DNA from 3 places in the Cellulosilyticum sp. ST5 genome. Region 3 is predicted to be linked to each of the others. Evidence: a T-box and tRNA genes for the amino acid it is inferred to sense, from the RefSeq annotation. Region 3 holds a T-box; the other regions hold tRNA genes.
The links. A T-box is a leader RNA that pairs with one kind of tRNA and senses whether it is charged. The one in region 3 lies ahead of metG (methionine--tRNA ligase), so its partner is inferred to be a tRNA-Met.

Region 1: it has a tRNA-Met gene. The T-box ahead of metG (methionine--tRNA ligase) is inferred to sense a tRNA for this amino acid. The anticodon was not compared.
Region 2: it has a tRNA-Met gene. The T-box ahead of metG (methionine--tRNA ligase) is inferred to sense a tRNA for this amino acid. The anticodon was not compared.

What each region holds. Positions count from the first base shown of each region.
Region 1 covers NZ_CP132338.1:2,457,719-2,468,085, reverse strand. The annotation lists gene spoVT (stage V sporulation protein T) at 37-588, shown strand; gene mazG (nucleoside triphosphate pyrophosphohydrolase) at 852-1,541, shown strand; gene QTL86_RS12125 (HU family DNA-binding protein) at 1,601-1,879, shown strand; gene QTL86_RS12120 (RNA-binding S4 domain-containing protein) at 1,935-2,174, shown strand; gene yabP (sporulation protein YabP) at 2,237-2,518, shown strand; gene yabQ (spore cortex biosynthesis protein YabQ) at 2,531-3,052, shown strand; gene QTL86_RS12105 (FtsB family cell division protein) at 3,138-3,419, shown strand; tRNA gene QTL86_RS12100 (tRNA-Met) at 3,495-3,567, shown strand; one part of gene prfB (peptide chain release factor 2) at 3,692-3,766, shown strand; one part of gene prfB (peptide chain release factor 2) at 3,768-4,802, shown strand; gene QTL86_RS12090 (chemotaxis protein CheW) at 4,822-5,304, shown strand; gene QTL86_RS12085 (XTP/dITP diphosphatase) at 5,273-5,869, shown strand; gene QTL86_RS12080 (metallophosphoesterase family protein) at 5,878-6,420, shown strand; tRNA gene QTL86_RS12075 (tRNA-Gly) at 6,534-6,604, shown strand; tRNA gene QTL86_RS12070 (tRNA-Arg) at 6,610-6,683, shown strand; tRNA gene QTL86_RS12065 (tRNA-His) at 6,689-6,762, shown strand; tRNA gene QTL86_RS12060 (tRNA-Gln) at 6,794-6,865, shown strand; tRNA gene QTL86_RS12055 (tRNA-Lys) at 6,889-6,961, shown strand; tRNA gene QTL86_RS12050 (tRNA-Leu) at 6,992-7,073, shown strand; tRNA gene QTL86_RS12045 (tRNA-Gly) at 7,100-7,170, shown strand; tRNA gene QTL86_RS12040 (tRNA-Arg) at 7,176-7,249, shown strand; tRNA gene QTL86_RS12035 (tRNA-Gln) at 7,256-7,327, shown strand; gene QTL86_RS12030 (CYTH domain-containing protein) at 7,736-8,194, opposite strand; gene QTL86_RS12025 (glycosyl transferase family 2) at 8,445-9,527, shown strand; gene QTL86_RS12020 (hypothetical protein) at 9,543-10,367, shown strand, end outside.
Region 2 covers NZ_CP132338.1:3,176,082-3,186,448, forward strand. The annotation lists gene QTL86_RS15490 (sigma-70 family RNA polymerase sigma factor) at 1-440, opposite strand, end outside; gene ndk (nucleoside-diphosphate kinase) at 643-1,041, opposite strand; gene QTL86_RS15500 (DUF969 domain-containing protein) at 1,546-2,220, shown strand; gene QTL86_RS15505 (DUF979 domain-containing protein) at 2,220-3,137, shown strand; gene pcp (pyroglutamyl-peptidase I) at 3,174-3,815, shown strand; gene QTL86_RS15515 (gamma-glutamylcyclotransferase family protein) at 3,962-4,375, shown strand; gene QTL86_RS15520 (HugZ family protein) at 4,570-5,040, opposite strand; gene QTL86_RS15525 (helix-turn-helix transcriptional regulator) at 5,392-5,706, shown strand; tRNA gene QTL86_RS15530 (tRNA-Met) at 5,983-6,055, opposite strand; rRNA gene rrf (5S ribosomal RNA) at 6,097-6,214, opposite strand; rRNA gene QTL86_RS15540 (23S ribosomal RNA) at 6,280-9,182, opposite strand; gene QTL86_RS15545 (hypothetical protein) at 9,556-10,367, opposite strand, start outside.
Region 3 covers NZ_CP132338.1:2,921,296-2,931,662, forward strand. The annotation lists gene QTL86_RS14420 (diguanylate cyclase) at 1-468, opposite strand, end outside; gene metG (methionine--tRNA ligase) at 632-2,608, opposite strand; T-box leader at 2,804-3,097, opposite strand; gene QTL86_RS14430 (HD-GYP domain-containing protein) at 3,169-3,780, opposite strand; gene QTL86_RS14435 (dipeptidase) at 3,902-4,831, opposite strand; gene QTL86_RS14440 (hypothetical protein) at 4,936-5,490, opposite strand; gene QTL86_RS14445 (DUF1540 domain-containing protein) at 5,609-5,932, opposite strand; gene QTL86_RS14450 (NADH peroxidase) at 5,951-6,493, opposite strand; gene QTL86_RS14455 (class I SAM-dependent methyltransferase) at 6,569-7,756, opposite strand; gene QTL86_RS14460 (YbhN family protein) at 7,827-8,861, opposite strand; gene QTL86_RS14465 (glycosyltransferase family 4 protein) at 8,858-9,922, opposite strand; gene QTL86_RS14470 (hypothetical protein) at 10,026-10,367, opposite strand, start outside.

The DNA.
Region 1 (10,367 bases), 460 kb from region 3:
ATCATCAATTTGACATTGTTAAGGAGGTTGTTTCTTTTGAAAGCAACAGGCATCGTTAGACGAATAGATGACTTAGGTCGTGTCGTTATCCCTAAAGAGATTAGACGCACATTACGTATTAGAGAAGGAGATCCTTTAGAAATCTTTACAGACAATGAAGGGCAAGTTATTTTGAAAAAGTATTCTCCGGTTGGTGAACTGAGCTCTTTTGTAAAAGAATATGCGGATGCCTTAGCACAAGCAACAGGACATATCACCTGTATTGCTGATAAAGATCAAGTTATTGCTGTGGCCGGTGGTTCTAAAAAAGAATTTTTAGATAAAAGTATTAGTAGTCATTTAGAAAAAATTATTCAAGGACGCTCTATTTTCAAAGCAACTAAAGATGATGCAAAATTTGTACCTATTCTTCTAGAAGGAACTACAGAAAGCTATTATTCAGAAGTGATTTCACCTATTATTTGTGAAGGTGATGCTATAGGAGCAGTTATCTTTCTTTCAGCTAATAAAAATAATGCTATGGGTGAAGTAGAAGAAAAATTAGCTTATTCTGCTTCTGGCTTTATAGGTAAACAGATGGAACAATAAAATAAAAGCCAGCAACCTTAATAATCATTGATTAAGTTGCTGGCTTTTGTTTTTAATAACTGTTAATGATATTTTTAAGAAGTAAGGAAAGAGTCATCCTTAATAGTTACTAAGAGGTATAAAGAGTATATTTGAGATTAATGTAAGAGATAAATGAGAAGTTTTCTTTATAGTACGGAGGGAATTGGTGTGATAAAATAAAGAAATAAGCATTTTAACTGCCAAGGAGGAGAGTAATGGAGTCATTATATAGCTATGAGGATTTGGTAGCAATTATTGAAAAACTAAGAGGTGAGGGTGGATGTCCTTGGGATAGAGAACAAACGCATGAATCTCTTATTCCCTGCTTATTAGAAGAAAGCTATGAGCTTATGGAAGCTTTACAAAATAATGATATACCTTTAATGAGAGAAGAATTGGGAGATGTACTATTGCAAGTGCTGATGCATACACAAATTGCAAAAGAAGATGGTGAATTTACTTTAGAAGAGGTAATCCATGACTTAGCGCATAAATTAATTTATAGACATCCTCATGTTTTTAAGGATACGAAGGTGGAAAATTCCGAGGAGGTATTGGCTAATTGGGAAGAACTTAAGCAAAAAGAAAAAAATGAGACAAGCTTGGTGGAATCTATGGACCGAGTAGCTAAGACACTTCCCGCTTTAGTTAAAACTCAAAAAGTACAAAAGAAAGCAATAAAAAGTGGAGCTATAAATAGGGATATTTTACAGGAATTAGAAGGGTTAATTGATAGGTTGAATTGCATAAAAGATACTGTAAAACAAGGTGATATTGTACAAAATGAAGAAAAAATAGGCGAAATCCTGTTTGCTGTAGTAAAATTATCCACTTTTTTTGAGATAAATGCGGAATTTGCCTTGACAAAATCAATGGAAAAGTTTATAAATAGATTTAGATATATTGAAAATTCAAGGGTTCCAAAAGATTGAACCTAAAATTTTCAATACATATATCCATGTTAGAAACATGAATAGAGGAGGAACAAATAATGAACAAATCTGAATTAGTAGCTGCTATGTCTGCAAAAGCAGAAATTAGCAAAAAAGATGCTGAAAAAGCACTTAAGGCTTTTGAAGATGTTGTAATGGAAGAACTTCAAGCTGGGGGAAAAATTCAATTAGTTGGTTTTGGAACATTTGAAGTTACAGAGCGTAAACCACGTGTAGGTAGAAATCCAAAAACAAATGAAGAAATGCCAATCCCAGGTGGAAAAGCACCTAAATTCAAACCTGGTAAAGCTTTAAAAGATGTTGTTAAAGGTAACTAATATATAAAAATCTACACTGTTAGTGTAGATTTTTTTTTTTCAAATGGAGGATAAGATGCGTATAGATAAATACTTAAAGATTAGTCGTATCATTAAAAGAAGAACTATTGCTCAAGAAGCATGTGATAGTGGAAGAGTGATGGTTAATGATAAGCTTGCAAAACCAGGAACTGATGTAAAGATAGGTGATGTTATAGAGATTCGTTTTGGGACGCAGACCGCTAAGTATGAAGTGTTAGAAATTAAGGAACATGTAAAAAAAGAAGAAACAGATAACTTGTACCGTATTTTGTAATAAATATCATTTCCTTTCATATAAATAGTTATAGAAGGCTATAAGATGAAAGGATGATAAAAATGGAAGAAAAAATGGGACGAAAGCACATGCTTACTTTATCAGATAGAGAAAAGCTATCTATTACAGGCGTAACAGAAGTTTTTTCTTTTGATGAAGAAGTTATAGAATTAGAAACGGGTAAAGGGTATCTGGAGATTAAAGGAGACGGGCTCCATATCATTAAGATGAATATTGATGATGGAGAGGTGATTGTAGAAGGAACAGTTGATGAACTTATTTATCATGATAATCAAAGCCAAGGTAAGAAAAAGGGCACGATTATGTCGAAATTATTTAAATAAGTCGGTGATGTTATGAATCAAATTGTAAGCAGTCAAACCAGGCTCTTTATCACTTCTATCGAAATAGGGATTATGATGGGGATTATATTTGACCTAGTAAGAATTGTGAGAAAAATTATAAAGCACCCTAATTTCTTTGTACAGCTAGAAGATATGCTATACTGGATTTTTTGTGGTTTTACTGGGTTCTATATGCTTTATATATGTAATTATGCAGATATAAGACCTTATATCTTTATTGGTATTATTTTAGGAGCAACTCTGTATTTCCTAACCTTTAGCATTGTTTTTATGGGAATTATGACTAGGATTATTAATTATGTAAAAGCAGTACTTAGGAAGCTTTACCATCTAATCCTTATCCCTGTTAGAGGAACTATAAGGCTGATTAATGTTCCTTTAAATTACATACAAAATAAACACAATCAGATGAAATACTATCAAAAACTTAAAAGACGGGCGATTGCCAGGAAGAAATATCAACAAGAGGCAGATAAAAAAACAGAACGTTTTTTAAAAAATCAAAAAATATGATTTACAAAGGCTAATAGCTTTTATATTATAATAAGTAAGAAGGATACAAAATAAATTTTAATTTTATATAAAAGCAGGGATACAAATGAGAAAACAAAAAGTAATCATTTTAAGAATTGCATTTATCGTCACTACCCTAGGAGTAGTGGGCTTGTTTGTAAGTGGACAAAATCTTAGGGTATTGAACCAAAAAGTTGATAAAGAGTTAGAAGTAACAAGAGAAAAAGTAGCTGTTCAACAAGATAAGCTAGAGGCACTACAAAAAGAAGTGACAGATATTAACTCTAAAGAGTATATTGAAAAGGTAGCAACAGATCAACTGGGTATGGTAGAAGAGGATACAATTGTCTTTCGAGAAAAGAAATAGCCTTGACAAAAATGATACATGGATTATACTTAAATTAACAGAGCATATAGTGTTGCTTTGTTATTAGAAGAATAACGCGGGATGGAGCAGTTGGCAGCTCGTCGGGCTCATAACCCGAAGGTCACAGGTTCAAGTCCTGTTCCCGCTATTACCAAAAGAAACAGCTTAAACCTATTTAAGCTGTTTCTTTTTATGAAATTAGCTTTTATGAATGAAAATAGTTGAACAAAGAGACATAAACAAGCTATGATAAATACAAAAGGAGTGATAGGATGTTAGAAATGGAACAATTGCAGATAAGTTTGCAACCGTATAAAGTGAAATTAGTTGAAATGGGGAACCGTCTTTGACATTGAAGGATGCAAAGTTAAAGCTAGTGAGTTAGAAGAGATGTCTATGGACAATGCTTTTTGGAACGACATAGAAAGAGCGCAAAGTGTACTACAACAACTTAAAAGCTATAAAGATCGTATAGAAAAATACGATAAATTATGTGGTAGTTTTGAAGATATTTTGGTGCTTATAGAAATGGCTAATGAGGACGAGGATCTTGGATTGGCGGAGGAAGCAAAAGCATGTGCAAAAACTTTTGAAGAAGATTACAGCGAAATGCTTACCGCCACATTGTTAGATCAGGAGTATGACCGTAATAATGCCATATTAGAACTCCATCCAGGAGCAGGTGGAACAGAGGCATGCGACTGGGTAGCTATGCTTTTTAGAATGTATACAAGATGGGCTGACAGAAAAGGTTTTAAGGTGGAAGTCCTTGATTATCTCGATGGAGATGAAGCCGGTATTAAGTCGGTAACCATTCAAATAAGTGGTGAAAATGCTTATGGTTATTTAAAATCAGAGAAGGGGATTCATCGTCTGGTACGTATATCACCTTTTGATTCTTCTGGAAGAAGACATACTTCCTTTGCTTCGTGCGATGTTATACCTGAGATTACAGATGAAATAGAAATTGATATTAGGCCAGAAGACTTACGTATAGATACGTATCGTTCGACAGGAGCAGGTGGACAACATGTTAATACAACAGATTCAGCTGTGCGTATTACTCATTTACCAACTAATATCGTAGTACAATGTCAAAATGAACGTTCACAGATTCAAAATAGAGAAAGAGCTATGCAAATGCTAAAAGCAAAACTCTATGAAAAAGAACAAGAGGAGCGCATGGATAGAATAGATGGTATACGAGGAGAAAAAAAAGATATCGCTTGGGGAAGTCAAATTAGATCCTATGTTTTTCATCCTTATAATATGGTAAAGGACCATAGGACGAGTGAGGAAACAGGAAATACTTCAGCCGTTATGGATGGAGATATAGACCGCTTTATGAATGCTTATTTAGGATGGATTCATCAAAAAGATTGATATTCAGGGGGAATGTCTTATGGAGAGTAAGCAGATTGTCGTTTTCAAATTATTAGAACATGAGTTTGGTATGGATATAATAAAGGTGTTAGAAATACAAAATTATGAATCAATAAGGCCTGTACCAGAGGTGCCCGATTATATAGAGGGGATTATCAATGTGAGAGGTGTTGTATTTACCATATTCAATTTACGAAAAAGACTAAACCTGCCATTACACGAAAACTTAAGTCATTCAAAACTGATTTTAATGAATCTAAAGGATAATAGGGTTGGGTTTATTGTAGATAGTGTATCAGAGATATTAACAGTAGAAACCATGCATATAGAAGAATCATCAACTATATTAGGAAAAAAAGAAGTAAGTTGTATACAAGGAATTATCAAAAAAGCAGATCAAATGATTCTTTTATTGGATGTAGATATACTTATTTCAGAGACACAAGAAATGATGCCGTTAGGAGTAAATGATGAAAACAATTATAGTAGCAACTCAAAATAAAGGAAAAGTAAAAGAAATAAAAGAGATGTTAGCTGCTCTACAAGTTGAAGTAAAAACTATGGGAGAAGCAGGGATAGATATAGATATCGAAGAAAATGGTACGACCTTTGAAGCGAATGCCATCATTAAGTCAGAAGCAATAGCTGCGCTTGAACCAAATGCTATTGTAATTGCAGATGATTCAGGGCTAGAAATTGATTATTTAAATAAGGAACCGGGTGTATATTCTGCTAGGTATTTAGGGAAAGATACATCATATGAAATAAAAAATCAAATGATATTAGAAAAATTACAAGATGTAGCTAAAGAAGAACGAACAGCAAGATTCGTTTGTAGTATTGCTATGAGTCGTAAGAATGAAGCTACAATAACGACAACAGGTGTATTAGAAGGCTATATTGGTTATGAAGCGAAGGGCACTAATGGATTCGGATATGACCCTATTTTTTACGTAGAAGAATTAGGGACTTCTACAGCCATGCTCTCTATGGAGGAGAAGAATCAAATTAGTCATCGTGCCAAAGCACTTAAAGCTATGAAAAAAGAATTATTAAAAGTGCTGTAGGTGAGTAAATGAAAGTACTAATAATAAGTGATACTCATGGAAAGATTGAAAATGTAAAAATGATATTAGAACGCACAATTCCTCTAGGTGTGGGTACTGTATTGCATTGTGGAGATTATGTTAGTGATGCAAGGCTATTACAAAAATACTATCCTGGTGTAGAGATACATTATGTGTATGGTAATTGTGATGTTGGCTTTGGAGGTGCATACAGTGAAGTGGTAACTATAGAAGGTATATCCTTTTATATGACTCATGGGCACAGGTATGGTGTAAAATGGGGAGAATATGATGATCTTATTATTGATGCCATAGCCCATGAAGCACAGGTAGCAGTATGTGGTCATTCTCATTGTGCTCATATAGAGAGAAAAGAAGATGTACTTCTATTAAACCCAGGGAGTATGACGCAGCCTAGAGATGGAAAATACCCTTCTTATGCTATTGTAGAAGTTAAGGGTGGGCAAATCAAAGAAGCAAATATCATGCAAATAATTGAGAATGAGAATGTCATTATACATCCTATAAGTAATAGATATAGGGTAAGGTAAAAAAAATAAAAAAAAACATAAAAGGTGTTGACGTATGCAAAGAAGTTAGGTATAATACATTTTGTCAGTCGAGGAGGGAACTCTAAAAACTGACAAAATGAAGCATATGATATGCGGGTGTAGTTCAATGGTAGAACTTCAGCCTTCCAAGCTGACTACGTGGGTTCGATTCCCATCACCCGCTCTTGTGTATCCATAGCTCAGCTGGATAGAGCAACGCCCTTCTAAGGCGTGGGTCCGGGGTTCGAATCCCTGTGGATACGGTATGGTGGGTATAGCTCAGTTGGTAGTAGCACTGGATTGTGGTTCCAGGTGTCGTGGGTTCGAGCCCCATTACCCACCTTTTATTATGGACAAACGTACATAATAATGTAGGGTTATCGCCAAGCGGTAAGGCACAGGATTTTGATTCCTGCATTCGGAGGTTCAAATCCTCCTAGCCCTGTTAGGACATTTGTCCTATGGTTTGGGTCACTAGCTCAGTCGGTAGAGCACTTGACTTTTAATCAAGTTGTCCCGGGTTCGATTCCCGGGTGGCTCATTCTTAACTCAATAGTTAAGGTTTTAATATGCGGGCGTGGCGGAATTGGCAGACGCACTAGACTTAGGATCTAGCGCCGCGAGGTGTAAGGGTTCGACTCCCTTCGCCCGCATCATTAAATAAATATGCATAGTATATGCGGGTGTAGTTCAATGGTAGAACTTCAGCCTTCCAAGCTGACTACGTGGGTTCGATTCCCATCACCCGCTCTTATGTATCCATAGCTCAGCTGGATAGAGCAACGCCCTTCTAAGGCGTGGGTCCGGGGTTCGAATCCCTGTGGATACGGTATATAGGGTTATCGCCAAGCGGTAAGGCACAGGATTTTGATTCCTGCAGACGGAGGTTCGAATCCTCCTAGCCCTGTATAAAAAAGCCAGTGTAGATGATAGCATCTATACTGGCTTTTTTGTGTTTGTGAGAGAAATAAAAAGAAGGTAGAAATACATTATAAAAGAAGCCGAACTAAGTAAATAAAATATACTTAGTTCGGCTTCTTTTGTTTATCTAGCTCTTGGAGGAAACTTAATTAATAATTGCTACAAGTAACCTTATGAAAGACATAGCAAAGCTCCTCAGTATTGTCGGCGCTTCATGAGACTACTAAATAGCAATTATTAAAGCTTAACCAAGAGGAGGGGCTCTTAAGGATTTGATGGGTGCACCTTTTTGCTAGGAATCAAACCTCTAAGACTCTAGTTTAAAAACTTCATTTTTATATAAAGATATATGTAGCTAGGAAAGACAATCCCTAATAAATAATAAAACAAATTCCTATTTTTCTGTAGGAACTCCGTAGGTAGCTAAATTATTGTTTTTATAGCGATTATCTAAGGTGATGTCTTTTCCAAACCACTGAGGAGCTTTGAAAGAATCAGCAGCGGCTACGGAAGTAAATTCAACTTCTACGGTGCATAAGCCATCTAAGTGACCTTGATAAATATCTAACTCAGCTGTTAATTGATTTTCTAAAGGAATAAAATACCTTGTTTTTTTAATAGGCGAGCTATCTACTTTTTTATAAAGAGAATCATATTGCTCTTTGGTGATGGGCATTTCAAATTCTTCTCGTATCATATGCCCTTGGGATTTAACTGTAAGAAAATATTGGTTTCCCATCTCACGAAGCCTTATAACAGGATCGGTTGAAATGTATGCCTGTGTTATTTTTTCGCTTGAGTATGCTTCAAGTGAAGGATAGTCTTGCACTAAAAATTTACGTTCAATTTCCAAAATTAATTACCCCCTTAATTAAACCTTACTATATATTATATTACCATATTAGAAATATAAAAGCATGTTATTTAGAAAAATAGAGCGTATGAATTAATTGAGAGGTTGTTATAAGAAGGCATATTAAAGCAAATAAGTAAAGATTTCTTATTAATACGTTTTAGATTAAAGCTATGTCATATATATATAAGAGAATAAGATAAAACAGTATGAAAGAATTATATGGCTATATTTAGTAAAGAGGTGAATAATGGGAAAATATAAGGTATGTGTTTATGCGATTAGTAAAGATGAAGAGCAGTTTGTTGAGCGGTGGATGGATGCTGTAAGTGAAGCAGATTTAGTAGTTGTTTTGGACACTGGTTCTACGGATGAGACGGTTGGTAAATTGCGTAAAAGAGGGGCGATTGTTTATGAAGATAAGATAGAGCCATGGAGATTTGATGTGGCTCGAAATAAGGCCTTAGACTATGTGCCTATAGATGTAGATATTTGTGTATCCAACGACTTAGATGAAGTATTTGAAAAAGGATGGAGAAAAAAACTAGAAGAAGTCTGGCGACCTTTTTATACAAGAGCAAAATATAGATTTACATGGTCATATAAAGCGGATAGTAGTCCTGATAAACAATTTGTAATGGAAAAAATACATGCTAGGAATAATTTTAGGTGGATTCATCCTGTACATGAGGTACTTGAGTATATTGGAGAAGAACCAGATCAGTCAGTAGCTATTTATGATATTGTGTTAAATCATTATCCAGACTTAACTAAACCTAGGAGTCAATACTTAGCTTTATTGGAATTATCAGCAGAAGAAAACCCTATGGATGATCGTACAATTTTTTGGCTAGGGCGAGAGTATATGTATTATAGCCAATATGATGCTTGTATAGAGATTTTAAAGAGGCATCTGTCGTTACCAACAGCTACTTGGGATGAGGAAAGGTCAGCTTCTATGCGTTTTATTTCTAATAGTTATAAAGCAATGGAGAATATGTCAGAAGCAAAAGTATGGCTTTATCGGGCTATAGCGGAGTGCCCATATGTAAGAGAACCTTATGTATATATGGCAAAGTTGGCGTACAGTGAAGAAAATTGGGAATTATTATTTTTTGTAACAGAAAAAGGATTAGAAATAAAAGAAAGGTCTGGAAGTTATTTAGTTGAACCTGAGAGCTGGGGATATATATTAGAAGATTACGCAGCTATTTCTTGTTATTACTTAGGTCTTTATGAAAAATCTTATGAACATGCTATAAAAGCGTGTGAGTTATTACCTAACGACTCAAGATTAGAAAATAATAAAAAACTTATTAAAGCCAAATTATAAGGAAGGAGGAGTAGAATGAGACATTTTAAAGTGGGAGTTTATGCAATATGTAAAAATGAAGAAAAATTTGCTGAAGCATGGATGAACTCTATGAGTGAGGCTGATATTATTGTTGTTACAGATACAGGGTCAACGGATAAAACAGTAGAAATATTAGAAACTAAGGGAGCTGTAGTTTATAAAGAAGAGATTATCCCTTGGCGTTTTGATGTGGCTAGAAATATTTCTTTAGAACATCTTCCGGAGAATGTAGATATTTGTGTCTGTACGGATTTGGATGAAATGCTAGTACCAGGATGGAGAGAAACATTAGAAAGTACGTGGCAAAAAGGCATTCATCAAGGTAAATACCTGTATAATTGGAATTTAAATCCAGATGGTACACCAAATAGCCAGTTTACCTATTTTAAAGTACATGATAGGCAGCATTTTAGATGGGTATATCCTGTGCATGAAGTTTTAGAATATGTAGGTAAAGAACCATATAGGGAAGTTTTTATAGAAGGGATGGTTCTTAACCATTATCCTGATTCAACTAAATCTAGAGACTCTTATCTAGAACTTTTGGAGATGGCAATAGAAGAAAGTCCGGAAGATGATAGGATGACCTACTATTTAGGTAGGGAATATATGTACAAAGAAAAATCGCAGCAGTGTATAGATACACTAATAAGATATTTACAATTAAAGTCAGCAGTTTGGAAAGAAGAAAGATGTGCGGCAATGAGATGGATAGCAACTAGCTATGGAAACTTAGGTGAGGGTAAAGAAGCAGAGGCTTGGTATTACCGAGCTATTGCAGAGGTACCTTATATGAGAGAGGCTTACGTAGAAATGGCT
Region 2 (10,367 bases), 250 kb from region 3:
AACTTTAAAGCCTTTCTCTGCCTGGTAACTACTGTGCCCTGTGGAATATTTAATGCTTTTGCAGCCTCAGCTAAAGTGTATCCAGAAAAGTACCGCAAAATAACCACATCCTTCAGCTGTGTTGGTAAACTTCTAATAGCCTCTTTAAGAGGTAATTGATCATAATCATAGTCTTCACTTTGCTTCGTCACTAATGATTCTTGGCATTTTATCCTAGATAACCTTTTTAGTTCTTTCTTACACTCATTAATGAGAATGCGTGTCATCCATGTGGTAAAATATTCTTCTTCTCTAAGCTGCCATAGCGCTTTATATCCTTTATAAATCGTTTCATCAACAACATCTAAGGCATTTGCCTCATTACCTAAATATAAATAGGCGGTCTTATAGAGCTGCTTTTTTATTATTTCTGCCTGCCTGACAAATTCCTTCTTGTTCATCTCCCTATTTCCCCTCTTTTATGCATGTTCTACTTATTAGATTACTTTGTATGAATTTTTGATTCAATAAAAATAAATTTTTATTATCGTTATCTGTTAAATCCATTTAGAAAAAGCCTCAACTACTAGACGAAAAAAGCTAAGTTAAGCACACGGGCCTAACTCAGCTTTTTAATTGATTTCTTATTGTTGTATTTACTTTTTAATTAAACCAAAGGTTTATTTCTCTTTCTGCATGCTCTAAGGAGTCAGAACCATGAATGAGATTTCTAGTTACTGTATTAGCATAATCACCTCTAATAGTACCTGGAATAGCTTTAATTGGATCTTTATCACCCATAATGCTTCGCATAACCGCAATCACATCTTTTCCCTGTACCTCCATAGCCATGACTGGTCCTTCTAATATATACTCTACTAACTCTTCAAAAAACACTTTACCTATATGCTCCTCATAATGTTTCTCTACTAGCTCTCTAGCAGGACTTAGAAGCTGCGCTTTAGTAATTTTAAAGCCTTTTCTTTCAATTCTTCTAATAATTTCTCCCATTAACCCTCTAGCTACTCCGTCACTTTTAATCATAATAAATGTTCTCTCCATAAGCACTTCTCCCTTTTATTTTCTCTATATCATCCAGTATAATCCACTTGCTAGTTTTATATACAATTTATTGACTAGTGAATTGAGGTTCATTTATGTATCATTTTAAGTAACAAATAAGTACCATCTTCTATTTTTTATAGTATATAAGCATTATACCTTAATTCTGGTAAAAAGGCCAAATACTAATAGTTTGCAATACTAATTTGTATATTTATGCAGCATTAGTTCTATCTAGACCTTATCTATCCCTCCCCCATCTGGCTTGTGTTCTATTTCTCTTAAAGCTAATATCCTATACTTATTTCTATCTATCTTATTTATCTAGTAATTTTTTACTTAGGATGATATTAGTTAATTTATCTTGTAGTTCTATCTGAAGTATTTTTTCGATTTTAATCCATATATTCCAATGGTAATTTAAAGCACATTATGTATTTTTATTTATTCTTTACTATTTTTTGTGTATAATATAATCTAGTTAACATAAATAGGAGGTATTGTATGCAACTTATCGGAATTTTAGTCATCGTCGCTGGTTTTATCCTAAAGCTTGATACCATCGCTGTTGTACTTACAGCTGGTGTACTTACAGGCTTTCTAGGCGGCATGAATATTGTAGAAATCTTAGATACTCTTGGTAGTACCTTTACTACTCAACGTTCTATGGCACTTTTCTTACTCATCCTACCAATCATCGGACTATGTGAGAGATATGGTCTAAAGGAACGTGCTACACACTTAATACAAAAACTTAAAGGAATGTCTGCTGGACGTATTGCAACTCTATATTTGTTTATTCGTGAGATTGCCATTGCAGTGGGTGTCAAACTTGGGCAAGCAGAATTTGTTCGTCCACTTATTGAACCTATGGCTCAAGGTGCTGCTGTCAGCAAATATGGTACTGTAGATGAAAAAACTGAAGAAGATATCAAGGCTATGACTGCCGCTGCAGATAACTTAGGTAACTTCTTTGCCCAAAATATTTTCGTAGCTAATTCAGGTGTTCTACTTATAGTAGGAACTTTAGAAGAACTTGGATATCAAGTAGATGCCTTATCTGTAGCTAATGCCGCTATTCCTGTAGCAGTTATCGCACTTATTTTCGGTTTTATTCAAAATACATTATTAGATAAGAAAATTGCTAAACGTTATGCAAAGAAAGAAGGTGCTAAATAATGAATAACTCTATTTTACTTGAAATCTTTTATGTATGCGTGGGATTATTAATGTATTTAGTAGCCTTTAATATCATAAAAGATCATACTAGTCCAACACGTATAGGTACCACTCTTTTTTGGGCTATCTTAGGAACTATTTTCACATTCGGTAGTCTCCTACCTGGTACTGTTGTTGGTATCTTATTAATAATTATTGGTATCTTAACAGCTACCAAACAAGTTAAGATTGGTAAGGTTAACGCACCTAAACCCGAATTTTCTGCAGCTCAAGCTAAAGTGTTAGGTAATAAAGTTTTTATTCCTTCTATTACTATTGCTATTTTGGTTATCTGTATTGCTAAATTTACTAACTTTAGTGGTACTGTTGCTATAGGTATAGCTGCTTTTATTACGATTATTCTTACGCTCTTTATTACTAAAGCAGATGTTAAGACTGTTTCTGCAGATAGTAATCGTATGCTTCAAGCAGTTGGTGTTACTTGTATTTTACCTCAACTTTTAGCAGCACTCGGTTCACTCTTTACTGCTGCTGGTGTTGGTGATGTTATTGCTACTAATATTTCTAATTTCATCCCTCAAGGTAACATATTAATTGGTGTGACTGCTTACTGTGTGGGTATGGCTGTGTTTACTATGGTTATGGGAAATGCCTTTGCTGCCTTTTCTGTTATTACAGTTGGTATTGGTGTTCCTTTCGTGTTTATGCAGGGTGGAAATATCGTTATTTGTTCAACCTTAGCACTTACAGCTGGTTACTGTGGAACACTTATGACACCTATGGCTGCTAACTTTAACATTCTTCCTGTAGCTTTATTAAATATAAAAAATAAAAATGCAGTTATTAAATATCAAGCTTATGTAGCTATCCCATTGTTACTTGTTCATATAGCTCTCATGTATTTCTTAGGTTTCTAGTTATTCCATTTAATGAATTTGAAAGGAGAACAAATCATGAAAGTATTAATTACAGGGTTTGACCCATTTGGAGGAGAAAGTATTAATCCTGCCTTAGAAGCTGTAATGGCTCTTCCAGACAAAATTGACACTATAGAGGTTATTAAACTTGAAATTCCTACAGTGTTTGGAAAAAGTTTAGCTAAAATTAAAGCTGCCATAGAATTACACCAACCTGATATCGTTATTTCTGTAGGACAAGCAGGAGGACGCTTTGGTATTACACCAGAACGTATTGCGATTAATGTTGATGATGCACGTATTAAAGATAACGAAGGTAATGAACCTGTAGATGTTAAGGTCGCAGATCATGGACCTGCTGCTTATTTTTCTAATTTGCCAATTAAAGCTATGACACAAGCTATGATTAAAGCAGGCATTCCTGCTTCTGTTTCTAATAGTGCTGGAACCTTTGTATGTAATCATGTCATGTACGGTGTACTTCATATGATTCATACAGAATTCCCAACTATCCGTGGTGGTTTCATTCACGTACCTTATATTCCAGCACAAGTAACAGCTAAACCTAATATGCCATCTATGTCTCAAGCTGACATCACTAAAGGTCTTGCACTTTGCATCCAGGCAGCTGCAACTCATACTGAAGATTTACACATTGCAGCAGGTGCTATCTGCTAAGGATGTAAATCACCTTTTATCTAAAACATTTATATTTCATTTTTATGGTGCTGTCTATGATTATTATCTCTCACTTGAGCTAGAATTGTAGACAGTTCCTTTCTCTACGACATTTGATTATTAACTTAGAAAGAAGGAGAAATACAATGGAAAAAATATTTGTTTATGGCTCATTACGTAAAGACTTTTGGAACCATGATAAAGTACTCAAAAATCGCGTTAAGCATATTGAGCCCGGTTGTATAAAAGGATTTTCTCTTTATCACCTTCCTGCTGGTTATCCTGCTATCGTAAGTGGAAATGATATAGTTCATGGAGAAATCTGTACCCTCTCTAATGATAAGCATCTTAAAAGTATTGATCTCTTAGAAGGCTATACAGGTGATTCTGAGAAAGATTTATATATCCGTGAGAAAAAACCTATTTTATTATCTACTGGTAAAGAGGAACTTTGTTGGGTTTACTTATATATCAATGAAAAGCATGTGAGAAACAAGGGTAAATATATAGCTCATGGAGATTGGAAAAAATATATGTTTTATAATGCTTCTTTCAAATAATGAGTTTACATCTTAAAAATCAATTTGATGATAATCCAGCTATTTTGATACATCCAAATAATCATCTATACACTGTATCCTATAAATTATTAGATAAAGAAAGTGCGTTCCCATATCTTAGGAACGCACTTTCTTTATGTCAGTATAGAATCTAAAACCTCAAATAGTACACTTTACCTTAATTAAGCTGTACTTTATTTCTTTCTTTTTTTATGACCTTCACCAGTTATTGGAGTAAGTACCATTTCTCCATTTACTATTTGTATAGTAGAAGCTTGTCCAAAACCTTTTACAAGCCTTCCATTCTCTGGTGTCAGCTGAAACATATCAAAATCTAGCTCTTTTAAAGGTGCCATCATCTTTTCACCATATTGTTCCTTAAATAAATCCCATGCAGCTTCATTCATTGCTTCAAGTTTTTTAGCTTTGCAGTTTAGAGTCATTCTAGTTCTTGCGAATAGTATCTTGGCATCCTTTTCATCTTCAATAAGCATAATAGCTATTTGAGGATTATTCACTAAATGATGATAGTGCTCAGCTGTTTCACTAATAAAAATATAAAATTCATTTCCTATTTTTACGTAAGGTGTATAGCTGATAGCTGGCATACCTTCCTTGGTTACTGTACTCATCATTATAGTTCTTTGATTATATAATTCTTCCACTCTCTTTCCTCCATTTCTTTATTTTATTATTTATTACCTTATTGGCGAATATCTCGTCATTAATATGTCTTTAAAAGGTTAATCACTAAATATAGCATTTTGAAATATATTTAATCGTCTTATACATCTCAATCATTCTAATTTATTTTAATCTTTGTCATCATTATAGTCTTATAATAATTATTATTCAAGACTAATTAGTGTTTCTTAACGGCTTGTAGCATTTATTGAGAAACAACCTTTCCTTTTGGAATGTTTAAACTTAAGTCTTCTATAATAATGAAGTCCTCATAACCAACTTAAAGATATCTTATTGAAAAACATGAAAATCCAATCATAAAAAAAGCACTCATGTTTATACATGAGCACGTAACTATGAATTTATCTTTAGCGCAGATCGCTAGTTTTATCAATATCTCGCCTACATACCTTTGTACGCTTTTTAAAAGTCAAACTGGTTATACCATTACAGACTATATCCATCTTAGACGTTCTGTGTTAGCAAAAAAACTTATTCTAGAAACCATTTTACCTTTAGAAGAAATTGCTATTAGATGTGGCTATAATAACTATTCTTACTTTTGTAGGCAATTTAAATATCATATGAAAACCTCCCCTGTTTCTTTTAGAAAAAAACATAAGCGTTTCATACCTGATTCTGAATAAGCATATAATAAACCAAACAGTAGAATATCATGCAATAGAGATTATTATTTTTTATCTGAGGATAAATGTAATAAAAATATTACTTAACTCCCTTGTTATTCTTTATCATATTGTTATAATCCTTCTCTCTTATGCACCCTCCACAACATACATCAACCTCAAATGAAAATTTTATAATCACAAAAACCTTCCATTTTAACTTATAGATATTAATCTACGCGTTAAAATGGAAGGCTTTTTAGCAAGAAAACGAGCATTACCGTTCTTCTTTCTTAATAGCGGGAACAGGACTTGAACCTGTGACCTTCGGGTTATGAGCCCGACGAGCTACCAACTGCTCTATCCCGCGTTATTGTTTATACTTATATTAATGATTATTAAAAAATAAAAATTTGGCAGCCACCTACTCTCCCAGTCCGTCTCCAGACAAGTACCATCGGCCGCTTAGATCTTAACCTACGTGTTCGGAATGGAAACGGGTGTTTCCCCTAAGCGCATCGCCACCAAAAACTATTAGAGTTTTATTATCATACTCTCAAGAACAAATACTACAACCATTTAACCTTCATTATCTAGGTCAAACCCTCGAACCGTTAGTATTGGTCACCTCAATGTATTACTACACTTACAGCTCCAACCTATCTACCTCATAGTCTCTAAGGGGTCTTACTCCTTTCGGATGGGAAATCTTATCTTGTGGTCTGCTTCACGCTTAGATGCCTTCAGCGTTTATCAGATCCAGACTTGGCTACTCTGCTATGCCATTGGTATGACAACAGATGCACCAGTGGTCCGTCCATCCCGGTCCTCTCGTACTAAGGACAGCTCCACTCAAATTTCCTGCGCCCACGACGGATAGGGACCGAACTGTCTCACGACGTTCTGAACCCAGCTCGCGTACCGCTTTAATGGGCGAACAGCCCAACCCTTGGAACCTGCTTCAGCTCCAGGATGCGATGAGCCGACATCGAGGTGCCAAACCTCCCCGTCGATGTGAACTCTTGGGGGAGATAAGCCTGTTATCCCCGGGGTAGCTTTTATCCGTTGAGCGATGGCAATCCCACTTTCATACCACCGGATCACTAAGTCCTACTTTCGTACCTGCTCCACCCGTCGGTGTCGCAGTCAAGCAACCTTATGCCTTTGCACTCTTCGAATGGTTTCCGACCATTCTGAGGTTACCTTTGAGCGCCTCCGTTACTCTTTAGGAGGCGACCGCCCCAGTCAAACTGTCCACCTGACATTGTCCCAGACCCGGGTAACGGGCCATGGTTAGAAGTTAAGTATTACAAGAGAGGTATCCCACCGGCGACTCCACCTAGACTGGCGTCCAGATTTCTCAGTCTCCCTCCTATCCTGTACATGTAATACCCAACCTCAGTATCAAGCTACAGTAAAGCTCCACGGGGTCTTTCCGTCCTGTCGCGGGTAACCAGCATCTTCACTGGTACTACAATTTCACCGGGTGCGCTGTCGAGACAGTGCCCAAATCATTACGCCTTTCGTGCGGGTCAGAACTTACCTGACAAGGAATTTCGCTACCTTAGGACCGTTATAGTTACGGCCGCCGTTTACTGGGGCTTAAGTTCAAAGCTTCGTCCTTAGACTAACCTCTCCCCTTAACCTTCCAGCACCGGGCAGGCGTCAGCCCTTATACATCACCTTTCGGTTTAGCAAAGACCTGTGTTTTTGTTAAACAGTTGCTTGGGCCTATTCTCTGCGGCCTACCTAAGTAGGCACCCCTTCTCCCTAAGTTACGGGGTCATTTTGCCGAGTTCCTTAACAACGCTTCTCCCGTCGGCCTTAGGATTCTCTCCTCATCCACCTGTGTCGGTTTACGGTACGGGTACCTATCACGCAATAGCAGCTTTTCTCGGCAGTGTGGATTCAGCAACTTCTCTACTTTTATTTCGATCCCCATCACACTTCATCCTCGCCTAACGGATTTGCCTGTTAGGTGCGACTTTGTGCTTGGCCCAGGATACCATTCCTGGGTTTGCCTATCCTCCTGCGTCCCTGCAGTTCTGATAATAGGTAGTACTGGAATATGAACCAGTTGTCCATCGACTACGACTTTCGTCCTCGCCTTAGGTCCCGACTTACCCAGAGCAGATCAGCTTTACTCTGGAAACCTTGGATATTCGGCCTACAAGATTCTCACTTGTATCTCGCTACTCATTCCGGCATTCTCACTTGTAATTACTCCACAGCTCCTTACGGTACTGCTTCTGCGTCGTTACAACGCTCCTCTACCAATCCACTATTGTGAATTCCATAGCTTCGGTGGTGTGTTTTAGCCCCGGACATTTTCGGCGCAAGATCTCTCGACTAGTGAGCTATTACGCACTCTTTGAATGAGTGGCTGCTTCTAAGCCAACATCCTAGTTGTCTTCGAAATCTCACATCCTTTTCCACTTAACACACACTTGGGGACCTTAGCTGATGGTCTGGACTGTTTTCCTTTTGACCACGTGTCTTATCACTCGTAGTCTGACTGCTGACGGTATCTTGATGGCATTCTTAGTTTGATATGCTTCGGTAAGCTTGTGGGCCCCCTAGGCAATTCAGTGCTTTACCTCCATTAGACTCCTATCAACGCTAGCCCTAAAGCTATTTCGAGGAGAACCAGCTATCTCCGGGTTCGATTGGAATTTCTCCGCTACCCACACGTCATCTCCACCTTTTTCAACAGATGTGAGTTCGGACCTCCATTACCTTTTACGGTAACTTCATCCTGCACATGGGTAGGTCACCCGGTTTCGGGTCTACTAACAATGACTATTTTGGCGCCCTATTCAGACTTGGTTTCCCTTCGGCTTCGTACCTCCTGGTACTTAACCTTGCCACAGCTAGTAACTCGCCGGACCGTTCTACAAAAAGTACGCGGTTGCGCATCATATGGCGCTTCCACTGCTTGTAAACATAGAGTTTCAGGTTCTCTTTCACTCCCCTCCCGGGGTTCTTTTCACCTTTCCTTCACAGTACTATGCGCTATCGGTCACCGAGGAGTATTTAGGCTTGGGGGGTGGTCCCCCCGGCTTCCCACAAGGTTTCTCGTGTCTCGTGGTACTCTGGATACTGCTAGGCTTCACTTGGATTTCGCTTACGGGATTATCACCCTCTTTGATGAGACTTTCCAGACTCTTCAGCTATCCGCATTCTTGCCATGACGCAGTCCTCAACCCCAGATTACAAGTAATCTGGTTTGGCCTGTTTCCCTTTCGCTCGCCGCTACTTAGGAAATCGATGTTTCTTTCTCCTCCTGAAGGTACTTAGATGTTTCAGTTCCCTTCGTTCCCTTCCTATAGTTACGTATTGGCTATAGGATGACAGAGGTTTGCTCTGCCAGGTTTCCCCATTCGGATATCTACGGATCAAGGTTTATTTGCAACTCCCCGTAGCTTTTCGCAGCTTATCACGTCCTTCATCGGCTCTCGGTGCCAAGGCATCCACTCTACGCTCTTAGTAGCTTGACCTATAATGATTAACTTTCGTTAATCGGTCGTTTGTGCCTTGTTAATCAACTTTACGTTGAATACAAAGAATATTTATTATCGGTTAAATTGTAGATTTTACACCCTGACAAACATTTTTGCACTAATGTGCGTGTACATTTATCGTTAGGCGCAAGTTATATTGCTATAACTTACAAATCTATAATTGTTGTAGTATTTGTTTTTCAAAGTACGATGATTACTTATTAAGTAATCTTTGTTTTGTCGCTGCTTACTGCTGACGACTTGTATAATATTACACCACTGCATTACATAAGTCAATACTTATTTGTCTTTTTTTGTTTTTTATTTAAAAGAACTTAACGATAATTATTGTTTTCTTGAATTGTACTTGTTAGCTATTATGACTTTCGATTACTTTTATATGACTAACTATAGGAAGATCTACTATCTTTTCCTCTTCTTCATTTTCTATAACTTTAACAAGGTATTTACCATTTGAATAAATGATAGATCCATTTGAATATATATCAAAGGCAAGTACTCCTTTTTTTATAGAAATCAACTCTCCTGTTGGTGTGTATTTCATAAGTTCCCAATCCCGAGGCAAGATGCCTGCGTATTTTTCACCTTTTCTTTCATTAGCTTTTTGGTTTTGGTCAGCTTTTATCAGATTTCCTTCTATAAAGAGCTCTTCTTCACTTTTCTTTTTAGCCTTAGTGCCATTCTTAGTGTTAGTAGAAAGGTTATCTCCTGTATAGCGTATCGTAAATAAATTAAGCCACATAAATAGCGCTCTTACGATTTTAACTGGTATAAATAGGAGGTTAATAAGCATATCTATCGGATTAGTTTGCCTGCCTTTATAAGTCTTTGGCCTTCTAATAAAATAAATATTGCCTTCTGCATCTTCTTTAGGTTTAATACAATCAAAGCCTTCAAAACTAATAACTTCCTCTATCTCACAAGTATCTAAATTTAATCTACATATATTATGCTCACTAAAAGCTATGGGAATACCATTACTATCTATCCCAATCCCACAACTATCATATACAATGGTATTTGCTTTAGCCTTTGACCAACTTGGATTAGCATCTATGCACTCTCCTTCTGTAAGCACTTGATAGTGAGCTGTTTTGGGATTGAGAAGTGCTAAATGCCGGCTTATGCCATCTTGTCCTAAAGAGAGTATTACCTTTTGAT
Region 3 (10,367 bases):
TGCCTTCTTCCACTCAATATCTGTGTGTCTATCATAACTTCGTCTATTACCTATCCCTGTTAGTCCATCTAGCATAGCCAAATTCTCTATTTCTTTACGATATAGATAAAGGTCACTATGGGCTTTAACTCTAGCTTTTACAATAATAGGATTAAAGGGTTTTATAATATAATCAACTGCCCCTAGGCTAAAACCTCTTTCTTCGCTTTCATCATCTGTAAGGCTCGTAATGAAAATAACGGGGATGTCTTTCGTACTATCTATTGATTTTAATTTCTTAATCACTTCAAAGCCATCCATCTCTGGCATAATAATATCTAATAAAATTAAAATGGGTGCTTGCTCAATTGCCTGTTTTATACCTTCTTTTCCATTTTTACAAATAGAAACCTTATAATCTTTAGCCAATATATTACTTAAAATTTTTATATTTGCCACGCTATCATCAATAATTAAAATACGCTCCATTGTCGTGCCTCCAGACTTGTTCTAGTCTTATTATAGCAGATAAATATTTAATAATTATTAATTTTAAATTATTTCTAACAAATAATTTATCTTCGTTCTAAAAAAATCCCCTGTAAGACCCATACTCTTTTGAGTATCTGACTTACAGGGGATTTACTATCATTTATTTTACTACTGCTCCACTTACCATTTCACCAAGAGGGCCTACTGCAACTAAGTTACCGTTATCATCTGATGCACAAAGTACCATACCTTGTGAAAGGATGCCACGAAGTTTAACTGGTTTAAGGTTCGTTACAACCACTACCTTTTTACCTACGAACTCTTCTGGTGAATAATAAGCGGCAATACCTGATACGATTTGTCTTACTTCGTCACCTATTTTAATCTTAGATACAAGAAGTTTATCAGCTTTTGGTACTTTCTCACATTCGATTACTTCACCAATTTTAAGCTCAACCTTTGCAAAGTCATCAATCGTGATTTCTGCTACTTCTTCTATCTTTTCTTCTTTTTTAACTTCTGCTTTTTTGCTGTCTTTAGCTTTTGCTTCTTCTTTTTGCTCAGCTGTTGGTGCTTCTGCTTCAAGAATGGCAAGTTCCTTTTCTTTATCAATACGAGGGAACATATTTTCACCTTTTTTAGCTGCTACAGTTCTTGAAAGTGCTCCAAAGTTATGAATAGAATCCCAAGCTGTTAATTCGCCTCTTACAATGCCAAATTGTGCCCAGATTTTTTCTGGTGTTTGTGGCATAAAGGGTTCAATCATAATGCTGACAATACGAATCACTTCTGAAAGAGTATAAAGTACACCTGCAAGTTTAGCATGGTTAGCTTCATCTTTTGCAAGTACCCAAGGCATTGTTTCATCAATATATTTATTCATTCTTCTAATGATTACCCAAATGTCTTCAAGGGCATTGTTGAAGAAAAGTTTTTCCATACTGCTTTCCATTTTAGCAATTTGCTCTTTAACAACCTTTTGTACATCCACGTCAAATTCATTACTTTCTTGCAGCTCTGGTAGTGTGCCAAAGTATTTTTCGATCATCGCTACTGTTCTTGATGTTAAGTTACCAAGGTCATTAGCAAGGTCTGAGTTGATTCTTGAAATAAGGGCTTCATTAGAGAAGTTACCATCTTGACCAAAGGCAATCTCACGAAGTAAGAAATAACGGATTGCATCGCTACCATAACGACCTACGAGTACACTAGGATCTACTACTGTCCCTTGTGATTTACTCATTTTCCCACCGTTAATAACTAACCAACCGTGACCAAAGATTTGTTTTGGAAGTGGTAAATCTAATGCCATAAGCATTGCTGGCCAAATAATAGTATGGAAACGAACGATTTCTTTTCCTACTAAGTGTACATCTGCTGGCCAGAACTTTTTAAAGTTACTGTCATCAGCTTGAAGGTAGCCAAGTGCTGAGATGTAGTTTGATAACGCATCCAGCCATACATATACCACGTGACCTGGATCGAATTCTACTGGAATACCCCATTTAAAAGATGTACGAGATACACATAAATCTTCAAGACCTGGGCGAAGGAAGTTATTAAGCATTTCGTTTTGTCTTGTATTTGGTTGAATGAAATCAGGATTTTCTTCAATATGCTTAATGAGTCTATCTTGGTAAGCTGATAATTTAAAGAAATAAGATTCTTCCTTTACTTTTTCTACTGGTCTACCACAGTCTGGACATTTGCCATCTACTAATTGGTGTTCTGTAAAGAAGCTTTCACATGGTGTACAGTAAAGACCTTCATATTCACTTTTGTAAATATCACCTTTGTCATAAAGCTTTTTAAAGATTTTTTGAACTGTTTCTTCATGTTCTTTATCTGTTGTACGGATAAATTTATCATAAGAAATGTCCATTGTTTTCCACAAGTCTTTAATCCAGTCAACGATATGATCCACAAACGCCTGTGGAGTAACACCATCTTCTGCTGCTCTTCTTTCGATTTTTTGCCCATGTTCATCTGTTCCTGTTAAGAACATGACATCATAACCACGAAGACGTTTATATCTGGCCATAGCATCAGCTGCTACTGTTGTGTAGGAATGTCCAATATGAAGCTTGTTACTTGGATAATAAATTGGTGTTGTAATGTAATACGTTGGTTTACTCATTTAAATGCTCCTTTTCTTATATGATTATTTTATATAGTAGTTTTTCTTATTTATTTAGTTTTAATCTATCATTTAAAAACTAACTACTACTACAAAAATGAACTGTTTAATGGAATTTAGTGAAACGCCTAAGTAAATGAGATTCTAATCCTTCATTAAAAACAATCAAAAAACCTCGTCCTCATAACAAACTGTTATAGAGGCGAGGTCATCACACGCGTTACCACTCTACTTCACTTATACCTTACAATATAAGTCTCATTAAGTACTTCCACTCTACTCTTAAGGTTTTCATTTCTTTTTTCTTTAAAAGTCATTTGGAGTTATACTCTTTCGCTATAACAGGCGAAACCTGTTGCAGCCTAAATCCTAGGATCGTCGGTGCACCATTCCGAGGCCATGTTCAGTTTAATTTTCCTTGCTTCTTCTCAGCTCCCGAAGCTCTCTTTAAAAGATCCTTAAACCTACTCTTCTCTTCACTATGTTTAACTATTTAACTTGTGTTATTTTATCATAGTTTACCCAATATTTCAATATATAATCTCTCACCTATTCAATTGCTAGCTGACTACCTTTAAGCTCAATAGATGTTCAAAATGTTTTACTGCCACACTAGCTACTCGCGGATCATACATCCTACCTATATTAGATTGTATTTCATTTTTGCAATATTCTATAGATAAAGTTTCTCTATAAGCTCTTTTACTAGTCATAGCATCTATGGAATCACAAACCGCTATGATTCTAGCTTCTAAAGGAATATTTTCTTTTTCTAAGCCATAGTAGCCTTTACCATCCCATCTTTCATGATGATAAAGAACGACATCACTTAATGGCTTAAGTGCTTCCGATTTTTTCAAAATATTAGCTCCTATAGAAGTATGACGTTTCATACATTCCCACTCTTCTTCAGTTAGCTTACCTGGCTTATTTAAAATATGATCAGGAATACCTATTTTCCCAATATCATGTATATGACTTGCTATATGCACCGTTGCTTTTACACTATCTTTTTCACCTAAATAATCGCATAATAAATCAGCCATTCCTCCTACTCTTCTGGAATGATTAGCTGTATAGGTATCTTTGGCATCTAATGCCGTAACAATACTTTCAATCACATCATAATAAGCAAATTGGTTATTTAGTAAAGACGGCATATTTGTGTTCACGTCATTTCCTTCTTTCATCCAGTCTAATAGCTAGCTTATTGCATCTTTTTTAAGTGTATTACGGTTTTTTTAGATTGTCAATTTCAATGCTGTAAATTATATTGTTATTTTTTGTTTTTTATCATTTATTTAGTATATTGGCGAAATTTAATGCATTTTTAAAACATATTTTGTCACTTATAATCTTACCGTAATTTTTGACCAGCTCATTGTAAAAACACTCTACTTTTTCAATATTAGGTAAATCCATAGGCATAGTAGCACCATCAAAGTCAGAGCCTAGGGCAATGACATTCTCTCCACCAAGTTCTAGAAAATGTGAGATATGAGGTAGTAATTCCTTTATACTGGCTTCTGTAGTCCCATTAATAAAGGTAGGGTAAAAATTCATTCCCACTAGTCCCTTCCTTTCTACAATTGTCTTAAAAGCCTCATCACTTAAATTTCTTGGATGATCACATACCTTCTTACTATTAGAATGCGTTGCAATAAATGGTTGGTCACTATGGCTTACTACATCCCAAAAGCCCTTTTCTGCTAAATGTGACACATCTATAATCATACCTAATCTATTCATTTCACTTACTACTGCTTTTCCAAAGTCTGTTAAGCCACCTGCTGATTCTTGCATACACCCATCAGCTACTTCAGAGCGGCCATTCCATGTTAATGTCATGAATCTAATCCCTTTATTATAAAGGTCCTCTATATGTTCTAGCTTACCACCAAGTGCTGCAGAACCTTCTACAGCTAATAAGGCCACCCTTTTCCCTTTTTCTAATGCTTCATTTATTTCTCTACCACTTGTACATAATTGCATCACAGCTTCATTCTTTTGTAGCTCTAATAATAAGTAGCTATACACTTTACAAAAATGCTCATATGCGACTTCTCCTCTAAGGTTGTCATTCATCCAAATGGCATAAACTTGTACCCACTCTTCAAAATTCAAGCCTCTTTCTATACTTAATTGCAAGTTGTTTCTGTAAAGTCCTAGACGCTTTTCAAAACATTCTGTAGCTGTATCACAGTGTAAATCAAAATATTTCATTCTTTTCACTCCCTTTATTAGCTCCTATATTCCTATTATACTCCTCATACTAAAAGGACTGCTGCATCATCTCACAGCAATCCCTTATTTTCTTTAGAAATATTTTAGTCATTAACAAATTTAAAGGTACTCATAATAAGGGGAATGTACTCCTTATTAGTCCAGATTACGACATACTTATAAGGTACCCCATCTATTGTAATAGGTTCCTTATATTGTACCACTAATGCAGCATCTCTGTCTTTAAAAAAAGCAGACTGATCAGCAGATGGATAAATAACTCTTGCAGGCTGCCCATCTACAATAAAATTTCTCACTGTAGGATTAGAGCCATAGGGTTGATAAGTTTCATTAATTTGTTGCTTAACAGCTGCATCTATATCTTCACCTATACCTGAAAAAGTACTTACTTCAAAAAAACCTGTAGGCCCTTCATATTTATCTTCATATCTAGGATTTTTACTCCAGCTTCTAGGGTATTTAAAACTTATTTTATAACGTCTGCTTATAAATTCATCTAATAAGATGCCTGGCACAGTAAATTCTTTATTGCTCTCTTCGTTATTTCTTATGTCTACTAATGATTTTTCATTGTTTTTAACTAAGCTACTAACTGCCAAAACCCCTAAACCTAGCATTGAAATTGTTTTCTTGTCCATGCTTTAATACCTCTTTTAAAATACTTTCATATTATTCTATTTCTAAAAGAGGGAATAGGTTCCTAAAATGGCAATAAAAAAATCTATCTAAGTCCCTATACCTAGATAGATTTTAAATTTATCTTCTTTCAAAGCTAAGACAATCTGTTTCTGTGTAAATCTCTGCTTCTTCCTTTGAAGGTCCTATTTGAAGCTCGTTTAATGAACAATGCTCACTGCTATTATGAATGCACGTATCTACTTTACAAAGAATAGCATCTGTATCTCCTCTATTTTCAGTATATTGCGCCAAGTCACTATAACCTAAACGGTTAAGGAAGCTTCCACAACAAGTACTTTCATTATCTGTAGAGCCTTTGCCTCCAACATTAATAATACTAGCACGGCAAACTTTATCTTGATTATAAGAGCAGGTATCAACACCACAATGAATTTTAGGCATACTTTTTCCTCCTTTATGCTATTTAAAATATCTGTCGAGTAAGCCTTTGAAAGCACAGCCATGTCGTGCTTCATCTTTTGCCATTTCGTGTACACTATCATGGATGGCATCTAAATTTTGTGCTTTTGCTAGAGTTGCTATTTCTTTCTTTCCTTGACAAGCACCATACTCTGCATCCACTCTAGCCATAAGGTTAGCTTTGGTATCTGCTTTAACCACTTCACCTAACATTTCTGCAAAGTTAGCCGCATGGTTTGCTTCTTCATAAGCTATGCGTTTGTATGCTTCTGCTACTTCTGGATAGCCTTCACGATCAGCTTGTCTACTCATGGCAAGATACATACCTACTTCTGTACATTCCCCCATAAAATTAGCACGAAGTCCTTCTAAAATTTGAGGATCTACTCCCTCTGCTACACCAATGCGATGTTCATCAGCCCATTGGAGGCTGCCTTTCATCTCTTCAAACTTATCGCTACCTACATTACAAATAGGGCATTTCTCTGGTGGTGTTTCACCTTCATAAATATAACCACATACTGTACAAACGTATTTTTTCATTATCTCATCCTTTCCTTACCTAATGATGTACAAGTTTATTATGCGAAAAAAAGGATATTTTATGCTAAAAACTAATTATTTGTATCGTGTATATAAATATTCTCTAGTCATTGGTAATTGGTTATTAACCCCTTTAGTAAATAAAATCTGATGTAAGTCAATAACGCCGTTATTAAAGCTGGCAGCACAAGAACATAAATACATCTGCCACATACGTATAAACCTTTCATCAAACAGCTTTCTTACCTCAGGTAAATGCGCTTCAAAGCGCTCATACCAAGAAAGCAAGGTCTTAACATAGTGCCTTCTTAAACTTTCTACATCTTGTACATAGTATTTATAGTCTGCTGACAAATGAATAATCTCTCTTAAACTAGGTATTACCCCTCCTGGAAAAATGTATTTCTTAATCCAAGCATCACCAGGATATTCTCCATAAGCACTAATATAATGTAACAAGAACAAACCTTCTGGTTTTAATACAGCATCTACGCTTTTGAAAAACAAGTCATAATTCTCTCTACCTACATGTTCTAGCATTCCTACACTTACAACTCGGTCAAATTTTAGGTCTGAGACACGTAGTTCTCTATAATCCATTAATTCTACTTGCAAGTAATCCTCTAAACCTTCTGCTTTTATTCTCTCTTTAAAACCTTTATACTGCTGCTCACTTAGGGTAATACCTACTCCTTTAATGCCATAGGTCTTAGCAGCTTCAATTAAAAGATACCCCCAACCACACCCAATATCTAATAAACTCATACCTTGTTTTAGATTAAGTTTCCTCAAAATATGATGTACCTTATTATATTGTGCTTCTTCTAAAGTATCTGTTTCGTTTTTAAAATAGGCACAAGAGTAGCTCATAGACTTATCCAACCAAAGTTTATAAAAGTCATTTCCTAAATTATAATGCGAACAAACTTCCTTCTTTTGATTTTTCGCAGAGGTTGAGGTATGCAATAATTTTTTAAGTGCACTATAGTCTGTAGAAAATTGATTTTGGAATTTAAAAAGTTCATCTAGTGCCTCTATTAAATCCCCTTCTACTTCAATAGCCCCATTCATATAAGCTTCCCCTAAAGCTAGCGAGGTGCTCTTTATAAGTTTCTTGTAGGCTATAGGTTCATGAATAATTACTTTAAACTTCGCTGGCATCTGCCCAATATGCAATTCTTCTCCTGTTTCAAACTGAACGTCAAAAGAAGTCCCATCAAATCTTTTGAGGAACTTCTCCATTAATTTTGCTTGTATGTTCATCTTATCACTCCTCTTATAGAGGAGTATCACCGTTTTAGATGCATCTTATTCCATGTATATTCTATTACAACTAGGCGCCAATCTTACTTTCACCAGTTAAATTTCTAACTTTATGGTCAGGTAGCATGGTCATAACGCCACCTATACATAATGGAATGTAAAAAGTAATCAGTCGCCAACATAAAATAGCAGTCGGCAAAATAGTAGTTGGGAAGAAAAGTTGAAAGAACAAGAAAAAGCTACCTTCTGCTACCCCTGAACCTCCTGGAATAGGAACAAAAGATGAAATCATTACTATAAAAGCCGCTGCTGATATAATAACAAACATTTTAGTTCCTGCTAACCCAAAAGCTTTATACACTGCATAAGGAATTAAAAAGTAAGCTGTAAGCTGCATAATCGTTAACATACTTACTTGTAAAAGCAAACTTGTATTTTTCTTCAACAAACCAATATTTTTATTAAATAAATCAATTTGAGCAATGATTTTTCTTTTAATGCCTGTAGGATGTTTAATGATTCTCATATGGTGGAGTAAATTAACTCCCCAAAATCCTACTCTTTTAAGTTGTTGTTTCATAAATACAGAAGCAACCAAAATCATTACAATACCAAAATTAATTAAAAACCCTATTAAAGATAAATACACAACGCCACTAATCTTAGAAAAAAAGAATGGCATCTGTATTAAAAGTGCAATCATAGAATACAAGGTTAAAATAAGCTGATAAATAATAAATTTCGTCATCAATATACTAATAGACGTTCCTACTGGTACTCCTTGCTTCGCCATAATAAAAGCTTGCATAGGTTGTCCACCAGAGGCAAAGGGTGTAATGGCATTAAAAAACTGACCTGTCATTACTACCTTAAAGGCATTCCATAAGGAATGTCCTCTTTGCATCTTATTAGTAAGCATATATTGTATAATGGTTTCTACTCCTACATATAAGCCAATGCATATTAGTCCTATGAGTAACCATTTAGGTGCTAAAGTTTTAACACTTTCTAACATCATTTTAGGATTACCTTTACCTAGTAAAATCCATGCCATGATTAAACCTAATATGAATACAAATAGAACATTCCATTTATATTTTTTCATGTAGTAAATTCTCCACCTGCTAAAAGTATTTTCTTATTCGCGCACAATATTTCAGCATAAAATTCTTGCCACATTGAAAGGATATGTTCTCTTGAGTAAAATTCACTTCCCTCTTTTGACTTCGCAATATATTTTTCTTTATATGCTATGTCATTTCTAAGTCTTTGAATATGTCCTATGAATTCCTCATTCGTATTACCCTTCATATAGTAATCAAAAAGAATATTAGGATAAATATCTAAATCTCTTAAAAGAATCGGTGTATTGCAATTCATTGCTTCTAAAATAATCATAGGAAAAAGTTCACTATAAGATGGTAAAAACATAAGATCTGCTATGTTATAAAGTTCATTCATCTTATCCCTTTCTACTATGCCTAAAAATCTTACATTCTTAGGTGGATTGTCTAAAAGCTCTTTTACTTCTTTATACCCAGATGTGATATTTCCAAAGGAAAAACCTCCTGCCCAAATAAACTCTACTTCTGGCATCGCCTTAGCAATCTCTACAAATTCAAAAACACCTTTTCTAAGCTGTAATTGTCCTGCACAAAGTACTACAAATTTATCTTGTGGAATGTTATACGCTTTCCTTAATTCTTTTTTCTGAAGCTCATTCATTTTATAAAACTTCTCTTTAGAAACAAAATTAGGGATGTAAGCTATTTTATTTCTTGGAATACCGTAAGCTTCTAGCTTGTCAATAAAATTAGGATTAACAGTTACAAGATAGTCCATACTTTTATAAAACTCAATAATATATTTATAAAAAACGTGTGTAGCAATATGAGGTAATTTAATACTACCATCTACTGTTTCTGGTAGAAAATGTACGGCTCCTACTGTTACACTTTTTCTAGCCTTCGCGAATGGCAAGCTTAAGTAATACGGCAAGTTAATGGTGTGATAATGCATAATATCCGCACACTTTACCTTATTAACTTCTATTGTATATTCTTCTCCTAGTCCGTTTTGTACTAGGTCTAGTTGTTCTAAATAAGCAGAACCAACACCTTGTCCCTTTACCTTATCTGCTGCTGATAGCATATTGATTGTTGGCATATTTAGACCTCCCTGCCAAAATTTCTTATACATTTACAGTCACTATTATACCTTAATTTTTACCTCATTGTATAAATCTTAAGTTTTTTTAATATTTCTCATATTAAATATAAGCTTTAAGGTAATCATAGGCGTTTTTATAAGCTCTTGTATAAATACTACCACCATAGATTGTTTTTTTCTTTCCCTCTTTAGTTACTTTTTCACTTTTTCCGAAAGCTATTAATTCTTCTCCGATATACTCTTCCATGGAAGCTACAAAAAAACTATCTTTAACATATTGTTCCCCAAAATCCTGAAAAACCTCTTTTTTTGGATGTTCCAATATATGTTCCTCACTGTCATTAAAATGGAATTTATAAATGCAAAAGCAAAAGAAAATAACCTTATCTAATGATTCAAGGTTATCAAATAATAAATTATGAAGATATTTATTTCCTACGTA